3 regions of the Shewanella sp. AS16 genome follow, and region 1 is predicted to be linked to each of the others. Evidence: predicted binding sites of a transcription regulator. Region 1 holds the regulator's gene; each other region holds the start of a gene.
The links. Region 1 encodes sigma-54, which starts transcription at its own class of promoters, with help from an activator protein. Its sites were predicted from a motif close to GTTGGCACGNNNNTNGNNT; they were not measured.

Region 1 (4,549 bases):
CCGATGAGCTGCAGTGGCAGGTTATCGACACAGTAGTAGCCCAGATCTTCCAGTACCCGCAGGGCAACAGATTTTCCTGAGCCGGAGCGGCCCGAGACTATGACAAGCTTCATCCAGTGATTACCTGATAGAGTTCCGATTCATCGCAGGTCTTGCGCAGCTGTTTCAATATCAGCTTATTGCTGAGTTTTTCAGCCATGCAAGACAGGGTGCTCAAGTGCAGTTGACATTGATCTGCCGGGACCAGCAAGGCAAACAGCAGGTCTACCGGTTGTTTGTCTATGGCATCGAAGGCAATGGGTTCCTCACACTTGACCAACACGGCAATAGGTTGCTCTATGTCGGTCAAGCGCCCGTGTGGGATAGCGATACCATTGCCTATGCCAGTACTGCCCATTTTTTCTCGCGCCACCAGGCTTTCAAAGATCGCCTGAGATGAGAGGTTTGGGTACTGGGCCGCAACTAAGTCGCCTATGAGTTCCAGTACCTTTTTCTTACTGCCTGGAGTGGCGCAGGTGGTGCATTCCGGCCGCAGTATGCTACTAAGTTGCATTATTAGTGTTTTGTCAGCTTCTCTTTGTGTTTAATTACCTGACGGTCGAGTTTATCGATCAGGACGTCTATCGCGGCATACATATCGGCATGCTCCGAGGTGGCATACACCTCACCACCGGTAAGATGGATTTTGGCTTCGGCAATCTGTTGCGTTTTCTCAACATTGAGCACAACGTGCACATTATTGATCTGTTCGAAATGGCGTTCAAGTTTTGAAAATTTTTCTTGTACATAATCACGCAATGAATCTGTGATTTCTATGTGGTGCCCAGTCAGATTAATTTGCATATACCTCTTCCTCCAATGTCCTAAGTGTCTATAAACTCTTACGTTGATTTGAGGGGGGGATCAACATGGCTTCACGATATTTGGCTATGGTGCGCCGGGCAACATTGATCCCCTGTTCTGCCAGAAGTTGCGCCATTTTGCTGTCGCTCAGAGGCTTCTTCTGGTTTTCCGCCGCGACCAGCTTCTTGATGAAGGCGCGGATAGCGGTAGATGAGCACTCGCCACCATCGTCGGTACTGACGTGGCTGGAGAAAAAATATTTTAGTTCAAACAGGCCTCTTGGGGTATGCATATATTTCTGGGTGGTCACCCTGGAAATGGTGGACTCATGCATCTCGACGGCCTCGGCGATATCGTTGAGCACCATGGGCTTCATGGCTTCCTCGCCATACTCGAAAAAGCCCTGCTGGTACTGGACTATGCAGTTGGCTACCTTGAGCAGGGTGTCGTTGCGACTCTCCAGGCTCTTGATAAACCATTTGGCTTCCTGCAGATGTCCGCGGATGAACTGACTGTCGGCCTGGCTCTTGGTGCTGCGGGCCATGGCGGCATACTGTTGGTTGACACTGATCTTAGGCATGCAGTCCGGGTTGAGCTCGACCACCCAGCGTCCGCTTTTCTTCATGACAGAGACATCCGGGATCACATACTCATCATCGACAGGGGTGATGAGCAATCCCGGGCGCGGATTCAGCGTCTGGATCAGGGCTATGGCCTGCCTCAGCTCATCTTCCTTGAGCCGGGTCTTGCGCATCAGGGTGCGAAAATCGCGGCCGGCGATGAGTTCAAGGTGATCTTTAATCAGGAGCCGGGCATTGTCTATGTGGGGGGTATCGGCGGCAAATTGCGCCAGTTGGATCAGCAGGCATTCACTTAGGTCGCGGGCCGCGACTCCTATGGGATCGAAATGCTGAATGCGCTTGAGCACGGCTTCGACTTCATCCAGCTCTATCTCAGGGTTGCCCATGGCATCGAGTATCTCTTCCATGCTCTGGGTCAGGTAACCCTGTTCGTCTATGGCATCTATGATGGCCGTCGCTATCGCCAGGTCGGTTTCCGAGAAGGGGGTGAGATTCTTCTGCCATTCCAGATGCTCATACAAGCCATCGCTGGTTTCCCCCTGGAAGGGCATATCGTCCTCCCGCATGCCGCCGGAGCCGGAATTGGGCGAGGCGGTGAACACTTCATCCCAGGTGGTGTCCATGGGCAGCTCATCCGGCATGGACTCCTGGGTCAGAGATTCGGCGGTATCAACGGTCGAACTGTCCTTGTCCGTCGACACTTGGCTGTTGTCGCTGAAGTCGGTATCCGGCTGCGCCGGATTTTCGTTGGTGCCGGCAGCCTCATAGCTATCCTCCTCCTGCTCGAGAAGGGGATTGGAGTCTAGTGCTTGTTGGATCTCTTGTTGCAGTTCCAGTGACGAGAGTTGCAACAGACGTATCGCCTGTTGTAATTGGGGCGTCATGGTTAACTGCTGACCCAGTCTTAACTGGAGTGACGCTTTCATCTTACCGCTGATCCCTACTTATTATTCTTGAACACAATTGTTGGCTCATTGGTGTTGGCTCGCTGGTGTTGGTGATAGTGCCGACTGTCAACCCGCCATGGTCTGAAAGTGCCGGCCCATGCCTTAACTATAGCCTGAATTGTTCTCCTAAGTACACAGCCCTAACTTGCTGATTGTCTAGGATCTCTGCCGGCGTTCCTTCGGCAATAAGATTGCCGTGGCTGACGATATAGGCATGTTCACACACATCCAGAGTTTCGCGCACATTATGGTCCGTTATCAACACCCCCAAGCCGCGGATCTTCAGGTGTTCGATGATTTTTTTGATGTCGATGACGGAAATCGGGTCGACCCCAGCGAAGGGCTCATCCAGCAGGATAAACTTGGGGTTGGCCGCCAGTGCCCTGGCTATCTCGACCCGGCGGCGCTCGCCGCCGGAGAGGGACATGCCCTGACTGTCACGGATATGGGTGATATGGAATTCTTCCAGCAGGTTTTCCAGCTGTTCTTCCCGCTGCTGCGCCGTCAGTGACGAACGCGTCTGCAATACGGCCATGATGTTGTCATGGACTGTGAGCTTCCTGAAGATGCTGGCTTCCTGGGGCAGGTAGCCTATGCCTTTACGGGCCCGCAGGTGCATGGGATCTGTGGTGAGATCGTCATCGTCGATGAAGATCTGTCCCTTGTCGCTCTTGACCAAGCCGACGACCATATAGAAGGTGGTGGTCTTGCCGGCACCATTGGGGCCGAGCAGACCTACGACCTGGCCCGTCTTTACCGTCAGGCTGACATCCTTTACCACCTGGCGGCTCTTATAGCTCTTGGCCAGGTTCTCGGCTCTCAAGGTAATCTGTGTCATTCCTGCTCCTGCTGGTTAACCTGCGGCTCGCTCTGTGGCATGGGCTTGGGCTCTTCCTGATAAGTTTCAGGTTGAATGATGGTGATCACCCTGTCATCGCCGTCGCCCGAGCTCTCGGCGATGAGTTTCTGCTCGCCTATGTTATAGCGGATGAGGTTGCCCTTAACTTGGCTGCCGGCCTGATCCAGGCTGGCATCACCCTTGAGGGTCAGGGTGCGGCTGGCTAATTCGTAACGTATTTCCTTGGCGCTGGCCGATGCCGGACGGCCATCATCGAGGATCTGCGAATAGGTGGCAGGATCCCCTATGGCGACCAGCACCTTGGCGCCATCGTTTTCGGGAGAATAGGCCCTCAGTTCGCTGGCGTGGATCTTGATTGACCCCTGAGTCACTTCGACCGGGCCGAAGAAGATCAGCTGGTTGTTCTTGATGTCGGCGGTTTGGCTGACGGCCTTGATCTTGACTTCTTGCTTGAGATCGCCTTCTTTGGCCACTGAACTCATGCTGATGACGCACAGCAGGCCGGCGAGGAATAAATTATTTTGCATCGTATGTACCTTCTATCTGACTGGTCAGCTGCACTTCTTGTGCATTGAGGTCGGCGTAAAGTCCTTGGCCCCGGATGTTGAAGTCTTTGCCCTTGACGTAGATGACTCTGTCGGATGTCATTATCATGGTGTTGAGATCCAGTTCCAGATAGCTTGTGGTGAGTGTCTGTACGGGTTCGGTCGGGCTGATGGCATCGATGATAACATCATTTTCCAGCACTACCTTGCCGCTATCCTTGTTGAGCCGCCCTTGGTTGGCCCTCAACCGCCATTGCGCCTGGCCCTTGTCCGGGTATATGAGGTAAACGGGTTGAGTGAACTTGGTGAGGTTGAACTCGGCGAAGTGCTCCATGTACTTGGCCGTGACCCGGCTGTTGACTTTGCCTTCGTCGTTGAAGCTGATGCTGCGCAAATCGTTGGCCATGAAGTCTGGCCTATTTTGCGCAGCCAAGTTGCCGCTGTCCTGGCTGCCATGTTTGTGCTGCACTTGCCAGTAGAGTATGAGTGCCGTGCTGAAAAACGCGATTATCGCCAGGGTGACCCGGTTCATACACTCATTCCATGGGCTGTGGTGAATTTATTTTGACTGAGCAGCAACAGGTCTGTCAGTTCCCTCAGTGCACCATGACCGCCCTGGATATGGGTCACCATGTGGGCATGTTGCCTCACATAGGGGTGACCGTCGGCGACGCACACGGCCAGGCCCACGGCTTTCATCACCGGCAAGTCCACTATGTCATCGCCTATGTAGGCGACTTCTTCCGGTTGCACCTCATAGCGCTCGAGCAGCTC
Region 2 (4,549 bases), on a different contig from region 1:
TGCTGGGGTTCGATGAAGAGCATGATCTCGATGAATCCATGTCCTTGTACGACGCCGAATCCGAATCTTACTGTGGCCTGGAAGATTTCGAACAGGCGCTGTTGAGCTGGCATAAGTTTCTCAATCGTCATGGCGAATGAGCCAAGGCTTGGATGCCAAGCTGTATTTAATGATTTCCGGCCTGAGCCGACATGTTGGGCTCAGCTGGTATTTCTGTGCCGGCGATAAACAGCGAGCATAATACTTGGAAAACCAATTTCAGTATCGCTTCACCTCATCCTCGAGAGTTAAACGGTATAATCTAAATTCAATATCAAAGTTTAATAAAATGTTGCCATATATTTACTATATTGTTTTGTATTTGCAAGGTTTGCTATTTATTTCATTTTTATTTCCATTCGATGACATTTTGTATTATTGTACGCGCCGCTAGGAGAGCAATGGCATTGTTGTATTTTAAACCAAGATGCTTAGTTTTTTAATGGATTAAATTACCTCACTATTATCACGCCATTCAACTTTGCTCCCGGTATAACAATTAAGGGAATAAATTGATGAAACAAACTACCGCCGCACTGGCAATTTTACTGAGTCTTGCAAGCACAACTGCCATGGCCGTCCAAGATAACAGCTATCAGCATGAAGCCGGTCTTAACTATAATGGCAACTCAGAAGAATTCGGTGATGGTATCTGGAATGCCAACTACCGCTATTATTTCAAATCCGTAGATCAAACCAAGGGTCCATATGCCCTGAATGGTTTCCTGGCGCAAGAAAGCAACCTGGGAGCCAATTACAGTAACTATGACGCACTGGATGCTGATATCTTTGGCATAGATGGAACCTATGTTTTTGACTCTAAATGGTTTGTTTCTGCCAACTATTCAAGAATTGACGTTGGCAGCCATGACGCTAATACCTACGGAGCCGAAGTAGGTTACTACTTCAACAATGCCTCGTCCGTGTCGGCATTCTTCAACGATGGCGATAACAACATCGAAGAATCTTACGGTTTAAAGCTGCGTAGCTTTATCGCGTTGAAATCTACCTCAGGTGTAGACTTATCGGCGAATTGGACGCATGTCGATTCTGATGATGCCTTCAATGTGAAGGCCGATTGGTATATCAATAAGGCTTGGTCTGTTGGCCTTGGTTATAGCGATAATGGCGACGATGACAACTTCAGCGTTTCCACCGCTTACTGGTGGCGTTTATCCGACAGTTTCTCTGCCAATTTTGGCTTGGCTAAAGTGCTTGATTCAGATGTCGACGGTGTCGATATAGGTCTGGGATTAACCGGCCGGTTTTAAATGATAAGCGCTGAGTGAGCCGCTGGCTTATGCCGGCGATAACATTTGCCGAATAAAGAATGGCGAAGCATCATGCTTCGCCATTTTTTTATCCATATCCATATCTGTATTCCGCAGCTGCTGTCGGAGCTGGCCCGATATTTCAGTATCAAGCATGCCCTCATTTGATCAACTTAAGCAATTCCTTGAATCTGTCGCCTTGAGCCTCGGTCTGCAGTTCGAATAACAGGGATTCGACATTGGTCAGCAGCGCGCCTCTCTGGGTCATCATCCGGATCCCCAATTGCTTATATTCCAACTCCCTGGATGAAACTGCATCGGCGAGCAGATGCACGTCATAACCATGGTCGAGCAGATCGCGGCAGGTCTGATAGACGCAGACATGGGTCTCTATGCCCGCCAGTAACACTTGTTTCCGTCCAAGCCCTGTCAGCGCCGCTCTCGCCTCATGGCACTGCCAACCACTGAAATGTTGCTTGTGCAAGGGAGTGCTGCTCCGGCTGAGCAAGGTCTGCAACTCCGGGCTGGTTGGGCCGAGTTTAGCCGGCAGTTGTTCCAACCAAATCACCGGAATGTCAAACAGTTGGGCCCCGAGGATCAGGCGGCTCAATTGCTGATGCAGTCGCTCCGTCTGGTCCATGCATTGGGCCAGTTTGCCCTGCACATCGACTATCATGAGTACCACTTCTTCGGGTTTTAACATACTTCCTCCTGAGACATCGACAGACACCCGCCGCTTCGCCGCTTAAAAAGACTCACAGACATGATGACATGGGCAGCAGCCATTAGACCAGCCGGTGTCGGTCGTCTTGCCGCTATTTGAATTAAAGCCAAACCCAAGAGATAGGCCAATTCATGCGAATGACTCGGCGCACCGTCAGGGGGCATGTCGTGCATAAATGCACCTTTTTAGTGCGTTGTTATGCGCCAGCAATGAGTGCTTCACGGCTAAAACCCATAAAAAACAGTCCGGTATATTTTTGGCTCGATGCTTGAATTGATTTGGCTACAAATAGATAACAAACAGATTTTGGAGGTCGGGATGAAACTCGTCAGCGCTATCATCAAGCCATTTAAATTGGATGATGTCCGTGAAGCTATCGCCGCAATAGGCATTGAGGGGATGACAGTGACCGAAGTGAAGGGCTTCGGTCGGCAGAAGGGGCACACTGAGTTGTATCGTGGTGCCGAGTATCAAGTCGACTTCCTGCCCAAGGTGAAGTTGGAGATAGCGACCAAGGCCGAAAATTTGGATCTGCTCATAGAAGCCATCACAGCCGCTGCCCATACGGGCAAGATAGGCGACGGTAAAATTTTTGTAACCGACCTGGAGCAAGCCATACGTATTCGTACCGGCGAACTCGACACAGAAGCATTATAAGGGGGATGCATGGAAGAATTAACTAAACTCGGGCTCACAGTCGCAGAATTGAGATTTGCACTGGATACCTTTTATTTCCTGATGTCGGGGGCGCTGGTGATGTGGATGGCGGCAGGGTTTGCCATGTTGGAAGCCGGGCTGGTGCGTTCGAAAAACACCACGGAAATATTGACCAAAAACGTCTGCCTGTACGCCATTGCCTGTATCACCTACCTGATCGTCGGTTATAACATCATGTATGTCGACAATGCCGAGGGAGGCTGGTTGCCCTCCCTGGGGGCCTTGATAGGTTCTCAGGCGGCCGATGCGAGTCATGCCCTGGAATCTGACTTCTTTTTCCAGGTGGTGTTTGTGGCGACGGCCATGTCCATCGTTTCCGGGGCTGTCGCCGAGCGGATGAAGCTGTGGGCATTTCTGGCCTTCTCGGTGGTGATGACGGCCTTCATCTATCCGGTTGAAGGCTATTGGACCTGGGGTGGGGGCTTCGTGTCGAAAGCCGGGTTTGTCGATTTCGCCGGCAGTGGCATAGTGCATATGGCCGGCGCCGCCGCCGCGATTGCCGGTGTCTTGTTGCTAGGAGCCCGTAAGGGAAAATATGGTCCGGATGGTCAGGTGAATCCCATCCCGGGTTCCAACCTGCCGATGGCGACCTTGGGCATGTTCATTCTGTGGATGGGCTGGTTTGGCTTCAACGGTGGTTCCCAGCTGATGGTGTCCGATGCCGCCAATGCCAGTTCGGTGGCGAAAATTTTCCTCAATACCAATTCGGCCGCCGCCTTCGGTGCCGTCTCTGCCCTGGTCGTGTGTAAGATGATTTGGGGCAAGGCGGATCTGACCATGATACTCAATGGCGCCTTGGCAGGCTTGGTGGCGATAACCGCAGATCCCTTGTCACCTTCCCTGATGCTGGCCGGCATCATAGGTTTGGTGGCCGGTGGCCTGGTGATCTTCGCCATCATAGCCTTGGATCGCATCAAGATAGACGATCCCGTAGGTGCCATTTCGGTGCACGGCGTCGCCGGATTCCTGGGACTGATGTTAGTGCCTCTATCCAACCCGGATGCCAGTGTGACAGGGCAGCTGTTTGGCGCCTTAGTCATCTTTTTCTGGGTGTTTGCCGCCTCGCTGGCGGTATGGTTTGCGCTTAAACTGACCATGGGGATCCGGGTCTCGGAAGAGGAAGAATACAATGGCATGGATGCATCGGATTGCGGCATAGATGCCTATCCCGAATTTGTGACCGTCAAGAATGCCGGCTGATTGCTGATTGCTGATTGCTGGGTGTTAGTGTCATCAGCTTAGCCTGTCATGTTCGTCGAGTTAAAGTGGAGCCCCAGGGCTCCACTTTTTGTTGGCGGGGCAGAGGACTGAGGTTGTTGGCGGCGCAGAAGGCTGGGGAGAGGCGCCGGCGTCTCGGTTGCAAGTCGAGCGCTGACGCGCCAAGATAGGAAGAAACCCAAGGGATGAGCCACTCTGATATAGGGTCATGATACAGGGGCTTTCGCTCGCCCCGCCGGGCGAATTGCAGATAGCGCGCGCCAAGCTCCCGGGGGAGCTGGAGCAACCCAGAGGGCCATGTGTTCTATGCCAATTGTGCCGGCTGGTATCAGCTGTTGGATGACTTACCCAAGAGCGGCTCATGTTGTTCGGCAAGACCTGGTTTGGACCGGAATATTGAGGAGCAAGGCCATGTTCTGTGACAGTATTATGCCGGCGAGGCGGGCATATCTATTGGGAAGCTTGTTGATGATGGCACTGCCCGCCGTCGCCGGACAAGTGCTGGTGCACGATGCAAATCAAGCCTTGGATGTGTTCGCGGTGCGTGATGCCGTCATCCGGGAACAGGAGTGGCAAGAGG
Region 3 (4,549 bases), on a different contig from region 1:
TTACCAGACCATCGGCGCCGACCTCGACATTGGTCAGGCGGCCGACCGTCACCCCGTCCTGGCTCAATGCGGTGGCGTTGAACTTCTCGGAGAACTGGGTCGGATTGTCAAAATTAATGGTGATCTGCTGGGTTGCATCGGCGGCGGCGCTCAACACGTTTGAGCCACCTGTCCCCAGCGCTTCCGTGGTGATGGTCGCAGGGTTGCTGCCTGTGTAAGCCCCGACAGAGTTGAAGCTCACCACGGCACCGGTCCAGCCACCCGTGGTCTGGGCGGTACCCGTTGGATCTATTATGCCGTCCCCGTCCGTATCCGTATCCGTGTCTTTGACATAGCTTCCGACCGCACCGGCATCCAGATTGACAGGCTTATCATCCATGGCATAGAAGGCGACCCAGCTGCTATTGCCGCCGCTGGCGGCCCCGGGAGGACGGACAAAATAAGTGGTCAACACATGGGACTCGCCGAGGGAGTCATAGACGGTCACGGCCGTCGAGTTGTTGAAGGTCTTGGCATTGCCCGGATCGAAGTCGGCCGGATCCAAGGTTTTCTCACTCGAGTTCAGGTTGACCGTCATGGAAACATTGGAAGTTTTCACCGGGCTGCCCGCGGTATCGGGAATTTGCACGGGTTGGGTGGTGGTCAGACTCACAGAGGTGGAATTACCCTCTTTGTCGACCGGAAAAGTCTGCAGATAGTTGCCGGCCGAGTCCACCAGGAAGTTATCCGCGTCACGCTTGAAGGCACCGGCACGGGTATAGGAATAATCCTGGGTGCCGACCGAAGAAGAGGTAACGAAGAAACCATTGCCACTGATGGCCATATCCAGCGCATTGTTGGTGAACTGCAGGCTGCCCTGGTGGAATTGCTGCGCCACCTGAGTCGTGGTGGCACCCCCGCCGACGGCGGTTTTGCTGTTGGAAAAGATCGAATTGGCATAGACATCGGCAAATTCCGCCCGCGACTCCTTGAAGCCGACCGTGTTGACGTTGGCAATGTTGTTTGCCGTGGTATTGAGATCTTTCTGCGCCGCAGCGATACCACTCAGTGCAATATTAAATGACATAGTTCACCTCTAATTCTGACTAAATGCTTGGTTAGGCGCCGGGCGCCCTATTCATTAAATTCGAGTTATGTTTCTGAAACGGCCAATACATCGGCTAACTTGATGCCACCCATGCCTCTCAGATTGAGGATGGCACCGGTACTGGCGGTTCCCAATGACACACTGGAAACGTGCGAGTAGGTCGAAACGGCGAGATCCTGGGCCTTGCCATCGACGCTGCCACTGGCCTTGAGGGAATAGTTGCCTTCCTTGACCGGCACGCCATTCTTATCCAATCCATCCCAGCTGACGTCTATGTTGCCGCCTTCGCGGCCATCGACTATGAAGGTCTTGATCAACTGACCCGACTCATCTTCGACGCTTATTTTGATGTCCTGCATAGGCTCGGGCGTACTTATCACCCCCTTGATGCCGGGGTCTTCGCTTGAGCTATAACCCACATCGGATGGGATCAACACCTTGCGGCCAACCAAACCGGATGCCTGCAGCGCCTGGCTCGAGGTGGTCAGACTGTTGAGGTTGCCGATTTCATCGTTCAGCTTGCCTATGCCGTCGACGGTGGAGAAAGAGGCCATCTGGGCGATCATCTGGTCGTTGTCGACCGGCTTAAAAGGATCCTGCATCGACAACTGTTGGCTCAACAGGGAAAAGAAATCATCCTGTGTCAGCTGTTGGCTCTTGGCCTCGGGCACGCCCGAGTCCTCCGGCAAGCTGATGCTGTCCAGGAAAGGATTTCCCGTCGAGCCTGTGCTCGATGCGGAATTGGGGCTCACACCGCTCTTGCTCTGAACATTCTGAGCGGACGTGTTGAGTACGTTATTGACTAGGCTCATAGCAAACCTCCGGAAAGACTCATATTATTTACCCATTCTCAGGGTTTGCTGCAGCATGGATTTCGCCGCGTCAGCCACCTGGACATTCATTTGATACGAACGTGAGGCAGAAATCATGTTGGCCATTTCTTCCATCACATTGACATTTGGTTTGTAGATAAAGCCATCGGTATCGGCCATGGGATGATCGGGAGAATATTCTTTCAGCAGCGGCTTATCGCTCTCGACTATGCCTCTGACCGCGACCCCTTGCGAGTCCAGCTGTTGACTGCTGGCCTTGGCCAATTCGGCTTCGAAGATAGGCTGTCTGGCGCGGTAGGTCTTGTCTATGCTGCTCGATACCGAGTCGGCGTTGGCAATGTTACTGGCCGTCACGTTGAGCCTGACAGATTGCGCCGACATGCCCGAACCTGCCACATTGAAGATATTGAATAAACTCATGATTAATCTCCCCTAATGGCCTTTCTCAGCCCGGAAAACTTGCTGTCGAGGAAGCCCAGAGACATCTGGTATTCCAAGGCATTTTGCATGAAAGCCGATTGCTCGTGTTGCACATCGACAGTGTTGCCGTCGCCGGTATCGGGCTGATCCGGCACCCGATACTGCACATTTTGCTGAGAAAGTGCGGCCAAATCGAAATGCTTTTCGTTGGTGACAGCTGTCCTCAGACCATGCTGCTTGCTTTGGGCGGCTTGCATCGCCGAGGCGAAGTTGACATCACGCGCCTTGTAATGGGGAGTATCGGCGTTGGCTATGTTGCTCGACAGCACTTCGGCCCGCTGGGCCCGGACACCCAGAGTGTATTGGTGCACGCCAAGTGCTTTGTCAAAACTGATCGCCATAAATTTGCCTCCTAATTCCACTGACGGAATTAAAGCAATTCATGTGCCAACAAATAAGTTCGAGTAGAGATATTGCGGGAGAGAATGAAAAATCACCGAATTATCTCGGTGATTTTCTTTTAAAAGAATAGCTTAAGTCTTTTTCTGGTAATAGATGCCTGGGTTGCAACGCACCATATCGAATTCATCGGTCAGGCCGGCAATGGACTCAGATGCCCCCAGGAACAAGATCCCCCTGGGGTTCAGGGCGGCAGCAAATTGCCGCAGTATCTTTGCCTTTGCCTCCGGGGCGAAGTAGATCAGTACATTGCGGCAAAAGATGATGTCGAACTTACCCAGCAAGGTATAACTCTCGAGCAAGTTGTGGGCGCGGAAATTCACCAGCCGCTTGACGTTATCCTTGACCTTCATGGTACCCGTCGGGGTGGCATCGAAGAATTGGCGCTTGCGCTCCTCGGACAGGCCCCTTGCCAATGCCAGGCTGTCGTATTCGGCATTCTTGCAACGCTCCAGCATGGAAGGTGACAGATCCGTCGCCTGAATGCTCGCGCCCGCAGGCAGGGTTCCCGGTCTGCGCTGTTGATATTCGAGCACAGTCATGGCCAGGGAATAGGGTTCCTGCCCGGAGGAGCAGGCGGCCGACCAGATCTTCAAGGGCCGCCCCAAACGGCTGTACTCGGGCAACAGCGCCGAACTCAGCAATTCGAATGGATACCTGTCCCTGAACCATAAGGTTTCGTTGGTGGTCATGGCATCTATGACTTCAGCCCTGAGTTGACGCTCTATGGGTTTCATCGATTGCTTGACCACGTCGGAAAGCGAGGGTAACTGATACTTGCCCATCAGGGGCGCCAGACGGCTGCGAACCAGATACTGCTTATTGTCACCCAAGACGATGCCGCTATGTTGCTCTAAAAACAACCTGAACTGGTTATATTCGGCTTCAGCGAGTGATTTATTCGGCACATTAATATCCTAACTGCGATGAACACCACTCACGCCAGTGTCTGTTCATACGGGTAAAAAAGTAACGACCATCCTTGGATCTGTGTTGCCAGGCTAGTGGACAGGCCCGGGTATAAAAAGGTTAAAGACTCAGATGTTTATTGACTGCGGCAGCCAACTCGTCGGGATTAAACTTGGCAATAAAGTCATTGGCACCCACCTTTTGCACCATGGCCTGGTTGAAGACCCCGCTCAAGGAGGTATGCAACACCACCTTGATATGCTTGAGTTTGGGATCGTCACGGATCTCCGCCGTCAGGGTATAGCCATCCATCTCAGGCATTTCAATGTCCGAGATGATCAAGGGGATCTCATCGGCCACATTATCCATCTCGGTGGCGACGGCTTTAAGCTTGTCCAATGCTTCCTTGCCGTCTTTGGCCGTGTCTATCTGCAGGTTCAAGGACTCCAGCGAACGTATGATCTGCTTGCGCGCCACCGACGAATCATCTATCACCATGATATGGTAGTGCTGGCCTCTATCCAGGGTGAGGGATTCGTCCACTTCCTGGCTGATCTGGGTCTTGACCGGTGAGATTTCATCGAGGATTTTCTCCACGTCGAGGATCTCCACCAATTCGCCCTCGATTTCGGTCACAGCCGTCAAATAGGAATAACGACCCGCGCCCTTGGGCGGTGGCATTATGGCATCCCAGTTCATGTTGATGATGCGCTCGACCGAGCTCACCAGGAAACCCTGCACGCTGCGGTTGTATTCGGAAATGATCACGAAACAATTTTCGGTACTGGCGATGGGACGGCCACCCGTGGCGGCGCTGAGATCTATGACCGAGATGGTGGTA

Region 2: the regulator sigma-54 is predicted to act here: its motif matches at 2,290-2,308, upstream of LZP73_RS04775 (P-II family nitrogen regulator).
Region 3: the regulator sigma-54 is predicted to act here: its motif matches at 2,774-2,792, upstream of flgB (flagellar basal body rod protein FlgB).

What each region holds. Positions count from the first base shown of each region.
Region 1 is NZ_JAKCLK010000004.1:169,420-173,968, reverse strand. Features, by position in the region: gene rapZ (RNase adapter RapZ) at 1-113, opposite strand, end outside; gene ptsN (PTS IIA-like nitrogen regulatory protein PtsN) at 110-553, opposite strand; gene hpf (ribosome hibernation promoting factor) at 556-843, opposite strand; gene LZP73_RS12895 (RNA polymerase factor sigma-54) at 872-2,350, opposite strand; gene lptB (LPS export ABC transporter ATP-binding protein) at 2,478-3,209, opposite strand; gene lptA (lipopolysaccharide transport periplasmic protein LptA) at 3,206-3,757, opposite strand; gene lptC (LPS export ABC transporter periplasmic protein LptC) at 3,747-4,307, opposite strand; gene kdsC (3-deoxy-manno-octulosonate-8-phosphatase KdsC) at 4,304-4,549, opposite strand, start outside.
Region 2 is NZ_JAKCLK010000001.1:1,058,741-1,063,289, reverse strand. Features, by position in the region: gene LZP73_RS04790 (YacL family protein) at 1-140, shown strand, start outside; gene LZP73_RS04785 (putative porin) at 555-1,310, shown strand; gene LZP73_RS04780 (hydrolase) at 1,471-2,013, opposite strand; gene LZP73_RS04775 (P-II family nitrogen regulator) at 2,353-2,691, shown strand; gene LZP73_RS04770 (ammonium transporter) at 2,701-3,951, shown strand; gene LZP73_RS04765 (hypothetical protein) at 4,438-4,549, shown strand, end outside.
Region 3 is NZ_JAKCLK010000003.1:483,229-487,777, reverse strand. Features, by position in the region: gene flgE (flagellar hook protein FlgE) at 1-1,066, opposite strand, end outside; gene flgD (flagellar hook assembly protein FlgD) at 1,132-1,899, opposite strand; gene flgC (flagellar basal body rod protein FlgC) at 1,924-2,340, opposite strand; gene flgB (flagellar basal body rod protein FlgB) at 2,343-2,741, opposite strand; gene LZP73_RS10690 (CheR family methyltransferase) at 2,874-3,713, opposite strand; gene LZP73_RS10685 (chemotaxis protein CheV) at 3,829-4,549, opposite strand, start outside.